One region of the Streptococcus sp. SS-4456 genome, then DNA from elsewhere that is predicted to be linked to it. Evidence: predicted binding sites of a transcription regulator. Region 1 holds the regulator's gene; the other holds the start of a gene.
What was found. The regulator Rex, encoded in region 1, represses fermentation and respiration genes when NADH is low (regulators of the CRP and FNR family bind a similar motif). The targets are predictions, from matches to a motif close to TTGTGAANTANTTCACAA.
Positions count from the first base shown of each region.

Region 2: adhP (alcohol dehydrogenase AdhP) is a predicted target of Rex. The motif match lies at 1,485-1,502, and genes of this name have one in related genera.

Region 1 covers NZ_JAVIHI010000007.1:15,040-18,192, reverse strand. The annotation lists gene RFK25_RS03240 (class A sortase) at 1-556, shown strand, start outside; gene radC (RadC family protein) at 633-1,313, shown strand; gene RFK25_RS03230 (redox-sensing transcriptional repressor Rex) at 1,356-1,997, opposite strand; gene RFK25_RS03225 (DUF4649 family protein) at 2,178-2,381, opposite strand; gene RFK25_RS03220 (DUF1831 domain-containing protein) at 2,384-2,728, opposite strand; gene RFK25_RS03215 (cysteine desulfurase family protein) at 2,730-3,153, opposite strand, start outside.
Region 2 covers NZ_JAVIHI010000002.1:112,162-115,314, forward strand. The annotation lists gene adhE (bifunctional acetaldehyde-CoA/alcohol dehydrogenase) at 1-1,116, opposite strand, end outside; gene adhP (alcohol dehydrogenase AdhP) at 1,560-2,585, shown strand; gene hisS (histidine--tRNA ligase) at 2,670-3,153, opposite strand, start outside.

The sequences.
Region 1 (3,153 bases):
AACAACTTTTGATTTTGAACAGGTGCAGGCCATTTCTACAGAAGCTATATTGGCTGCCCAGTGGGAAGCCCAACGTTTACCAGTAATTGGTGGTATTTCAATCCCAGAACTTGGAATCAATTTACCTATTTTCAAAGGTGTGGGGAACACATCTTTAATGTACGGTGCTGGAACCATGAAGGAAACCCAGGAAATGGGGAAAGGGAATTATGCTTTGGCTAGTCACCACATTTTTGGTGTAGCCGGTGCCGCAGATGTTCTCTTCTCTCCATTGGATAGGGCCCAGAATGGTATGAAAATCTATATTACTGACAAGACCAATGTTTATACTTATGTGATTGACAGTGTGCAGACAGTTACACCTGAGAGTGTCTATGTTATTGATGATGTAGAAGGACGTACAGAAGTAACCTTGGTAACTTGTACAGACTATGATGCGACTGCACGGATTATCGTAAAAGGTGTGCTAGAATCAACAACGCCTTATACTGAAACCTCACAAGATATACTTGATTCATTTAACAAATCATATAACCAATATGATTATGGTCAGTAAGGTTTAGGACTGAGAATTTTCTCAGTCCTTTTTAATTCTTTTGCTAGATTGCGAATAATTAGGTGAGGAGGATTTTATGTACCAAATTGATTTTAAGGAAGAGGCACTTTTGCCACGAGAAAGATTACTAGAAGTTGGGGCAGAAAAATTGAGTAATCAGGAATTATTGGCTATTTTTATCCGAACAGGAACCAAAAATGAGCCTGTTTCTATCCTGTCCAATAATCTACTCAATCGCTTGGAAAGTTTGGCTGCCCTTAGAGAGCTGTCTATTGAAGAATTGCAGAGCTTGACAGGCATCGGTCGTGTCAAAGCGATTGAAATCAAGGCCATGATTGAGCTAGGAAAACGGATTAACCAGTCGGAGCTTTTATTGAATGAACGTATTTTAGGAAGTGAGAAATTGGGCCGAAAGATGATCCAAGAACTTGGAGATAAAAAGCAAGAACATCTAGTTGCCCTCTATCTCAATACGCAAAATCAGATTATCAGTCAAAAGACTATTTTTATAGGAAGTGTCAACCGGAGTATTGCTGAGCCAAGAGAAATCCTGCATTATGCGGTAAAATGCATGGCAACATCCATTGTCATTGTTCATAATCATCCGTCGGGATCCGTTGAGCCAAGTAGGAACGATTTATTATTTACCGAGAATTTAAAAAAGTCCTGCGAAACACTAGGACTGGTCTTGTTGGATCATTTGATTGTAGGAAATAAGGACTATTATTCTTTTAGGGAAGAAAGTGAGCTATTTTAGAGGATAAAAAGAGAGGAGCCGGGAATTCGGTTCCTCTGTTCATTATTCACCCTTGCGCATAAAATAGAGAAGGGTTTGCAACTCGCTGGTCAGGTCAACATACTGAACGACTACATCTTTGGGAACCGATAAATTGACCGGAGAGAAACTGAGAATGCCTTTGACACCAGCTTCGACTAATATATCGGTTACCTCTTGAGCCTTGATACTTGGTACGGTCAGAATCGCTGTTTGGGCATCTGCTTCCAAAATACGTTCTTTGATTTCAGAAATAGCATGGATGGGAATATTTTCATCAACGGTTCCAACCGCTGGATTGTCATCCGCTTCAAAGGCCATGACAATTTTCATTTTATTACGCTCATGGAAGCGGTAGTGGAGTAGGGCACGCCCCATATTTCCAACACCGACAAGCATAACATTGGTGATGGAATTATCGTTCAGAATTTCCGCAAAGAAATCCATCAATTCTTTTACATTGTAGCCAAAGCCACGGCGACCTAGTTCACCGAAGTAGGAGAAGTCACGGCGCACGGTTGCGGAGTCGATACCGATGGCTTCTGCAATTTCCTTGGAGCTAGCTTTTTCAATATTGCCGGCATAAAAGCGTTTAAAGATACGATAGTAGAGAGAAAGGCGCTTGGCAGTTGCGCGCGGGATATCTGCTTTTTTTTCGTTTTTCACAATGACCTCCTTAAATATGGTTGACGACAATACTATACTAGCTGACTGGTCTAATGCTTATTTTACTTGAGTATAGGCCTACCAATTTTTCATTCATTTTCAATTCTTTCTTCTATTCTAGTCCAAGATTGTGAAAAAATCAACAGATTGGATTGAAAAAGACTAAGCATAAAATGTTGCCTAGTCTAGTGTTTGAAAGTAGCGGTAGAGGTCACCAATGGTTCCTTTATAATCTAACTGGTGACCATCTCGTATTAGTTTGGTTACAGGATAGTAATCAGGAAGAGTGAGGCAACCTGAGAAGGCCAGTTTGGCTGCATCCAGATTGTCAAACTCTTGTTTTCTATCTATTTTGTAAGCATCTTGATAGTGAACAATAATCATGCTTAACCTTCCTTTGTAAATAGGTCACGGTCCACTAAGCTATCCATCAAGAAGTAGAATTTTTCCTGGATGACCTTGTTTCCATTTTCTTTAAAGATATTGACCAAGTGCAAGCCAGATTTGTCTGTGATGTTGATTTTAAAACCATTCAACTCTTTATTGACAATAATCTTTAAAAGAAAACCCTGATTTGAGTTAGGAACTTCTTCCAAGAGGCGCGTGAGTTGGTAGTGACCTGCTTTTGTTTGTTCAAAAGTGGTATCTTTTAGGGTGTATTTTTTGATGTTAGGGCTAATGTGATAGGTAAATGCGCAATCTTTTAGGCTAACTGATTGTTGAAAGGCCATTTTATCCTCCAATAATTTTTTTTAATTCTGTAAGAAGAATATCTATCTCTTCTAGGGTATTTGTTTCAGATAGGCTGATACGGATGGACTCTTTCAATCGATGAGATTCTTTTCCGTACATGGCTTCCAGTACATGACTGTTCTGAACAACGCCAGCAGTACAAGCTGACCCACTTGAAACTGCAATTCCAGCCAGGTCTAATCTCATCAGAACTTGCTCATTGAGCTTGTCTGGGAAACCTATGTTGATGACATGAGGGAGATGGGAACCAGCTTGATTGATATAAAATGAAGCCCCATCTAGTCCGGAAATGAGGTGTTCTTTCAAACTTTCAATATGGGCTGTATGTTGCTCAAGTAACTGGATTTGTTCCTTGAGGGCAAGTGCCATGGCAGCTATTCCTGGTAGGTTCTCTGTGCCTGCT
Region 2 (3,153 bases), on a different contig from region 1:
ACCTTCTTCACGGCCTTCAACTTTCAAGACCGCAATAACTGGTGACAATTTCTCACGAGTCAATGGTTCTTTTTCACCGATTTCAGCAACTTCAGCTGCCAAGATGTTAGTCCCTTCTGGAACTGAGAAACCAGCTTGTTCAGCAATCCATGCAGCTGGACGACCTACGATGTCCGCATTCAATTTGCCTTCTGCACAGTTCTTGCAATTGGCTTTTACACCGAAGCAGTACTCTTCGAGAAGGGCTTTTTCTTTCTTATTAACAAAGTAAGTTTTGTAAGATTTGAATTCAGCTACAAACTCGTCATACACTTCCTTATCAATGATTACTGCTTGCTCTGACGCGCAGACCATACCATTATCAAATGACTTAGACATGACGATATCATGAGCAGCTTGACGGATGTTTGCAGATTTTTCAACATAGGCAGGAACGTTACCGGCACCTACACCAAGAGCTGGTTTACCACAAGAGTAAGCTGCACGCACCATGGCGTTACCACCCGTTGCAAGAATTGTCGCAATACCGTCGTGCTTCATCAATTCAGAAGTTGCTTCCATAGATGGTTTTGTTACCCACTGGATACAGTTTTCTGGAGCACCAGCTGCCACAGCTGCTTCATAGACAACACGCGCTGCGTGAGCTGAAGACTCTTGAGCAGATGGATGGAAGGCAAAGACGATAGGGTTACGTGTTTTCAAAGCAATCAAGGCTTTGAAGATGGCAGTTGACGTTGGGTTAGTCGTTGGCGTGATACCACAGATAACACCAACTGGCTCAGCAATCAAGGTCAAGCCGGTTACATCATCTTCTTCGATGACACCAACTGTTTTTGTATGGCGCATATTGTTAACAACGTGCTCGCAGGCAAACAAGTTTTTAGTTGCCTTGTCTTCGAATACACCACGTTTGGTTTCTTCAAAAGCGTGCATTGCCAATTCACCGTGTTTGTCAAGAGCAGCTACCGAAGCCTTAGCTACAATGTAGTCTACCTCTTCTTGACCAAGTTTGCGGAACTCATCAAGAGCAACCAAACCTTTTTGAACAAGCTCATCAACGTGCTTGCGAGCTTCTGCTAATTTTTCTTCTGGTGATACAACTTTTTTATCAGCCATTGTGTTCCTCCAAATTTTCTTATTAACATTTTGTTAATTTTTTCACAATCTTATTCTACAACTTTTTATTTTATTTGTAAAGAGAATTTGTTATTTTTTTCACATTTTTTCTGTTTTATTTTTGAAAACGCTTTCTTTTTGTTTATCTGGAGTGCATTTCAGAAAACTTTCTGAAATGTATCTGTTAACAGCTTCAAAAATAAACCTAAGACATAAAAATCTAACAACTAACCCCCTTGGTTTCTATTTTAACAGGAAAACGCTTACAAGTAAATGGTTTTTTATGAAAAAATTTCAGTAATTATCTGATTGTTTTCAAAAACAGATACACGCCTCTCTCATCTGATTTACTTGCATTTTCTTGTTTTATGTGATATTATTAACAAGAAAATATCTATATTAACACATCCAAAAAATGTGCTGCAATAAATAGGAGGTCTGCCATGAAAGCAGTTGTCGTTAATCCAGAATCTACTGGTGTTGTCGTTGTTGAAAAAGAACTTCGTCCACTTGAAACTGGCGAAGCTCTGGTTCAGATTGAATATTGTGGTGTCTGCCATACTGACCTACACGTTGCTCAAGGTGATTTTGGCAAGGTCCCTGGCCGTGTTCTTGGGCATGAAGGGATTGGTGTCGTTACTGAAATCGCCCCTGATGTGACCAGCTTGAAGGTCGGCGACCGTGTCAGCGTTGCTTGGTTCTTCCAAGGTTGTGGTACTTGCGAATACTGTACTACTGGCCGTGAAACCCTCTGCCGTACAGTAAAAAATGCAGGCTACTCTGTTGACGGTGGTATGGCTGAGCAATGTATCGTAACAGCTGACTATGCGGTAAAAGTTCCAGAAGGTCTTGATCCAGCTCAAGCAAGTTCTATCACTTGTGCCGGCGTTACTTGTTATAAAGCTATTAAGGAAGCACACCTAGAACCAGGTCAATGGATTGTCATTTACGGTGCAGGTGGACTAGGCAACCTTGCAGTCCAATACGCTAAGAAAGTGTTCAATGCCCACGTTATCGCTGTAGACATCAATAATGACAAATTGGAATTAGCCAAAGAAGTCGGTGCAGATGTCATCATCAATGGTCTTGAAGTGGAAGACGTGCCTGGATATATCAAGGAAGTAACTGGCGGCGGTGCTCACTCAACTGTCGTAACGGCTGTTTCTAAGGTTGCCTTCAATCAGGCTATTGACAGCGTTCGTGCAGGCGGTTATGTGGTTGCAGTCGGGCTCCCATCTGAATACATGGATCTCAGCATTGTCAAGACAGTACTAGATGGTATCAAGGTTGTCGGCTCTCTAGTTGGTACTCGTAAAGACCTAGAAGAAGCCTTCCACTTCGGTGCTATAGGCCTGGTTGTTCCAGTTGTTCAAAAACGCCCTGTAGAAGATGCAGAAGCCGTCTTTGATGAAATGGCTGCCGGCACTATCCAAGGCCGTATGGTACTTGACTTCTGCCACAGTCACTAATTTCTACTCTACTAAAGTTAGAAGCGACTCAATTGTCGCTTCTTTTTTGCTTTTAGAACCAGAAAAAAGTAGCAGCCCTCGCTACTACTTGTCTAATTTTTCTAAAATGCTTGCGAAATCTGTTTTTAAGATTTCCAGGCTTGTTTCAACCTGACTTCTAGTCTGGTTATTTTTTACCACAACCTGTCCGCTTTCCAGCTCGCTTCCACCAAGTGTGATAATGGCCTTGGCTCCAAAGACATCTGCTGACTTAAACTGGGCCTTGAGCTTGCGGTCCAGATAGTCGCGCTCTGCTCGGAAACCTTGTTTGCGGATGGCTTGAACCAACTCAAGCGCTCCGCCATTGGCCTCCTGACCTAAAACTGCGATATAGACATCTAACTGGGTGTCGAGAGGAAGCTCGATGCCTTGCTTTTCAAGGACTAGGATGAGACGCTCAATCCCCATACCAAAGCCAAAAGCTGGTGTTTCCGGACCACCGAAATAGGACACCAAGCCATCATAACGGCCACCGGCACAGATGGTCAAATCGTTGCCACCCACTTCTGTCATAAACTCGAAAATAGTG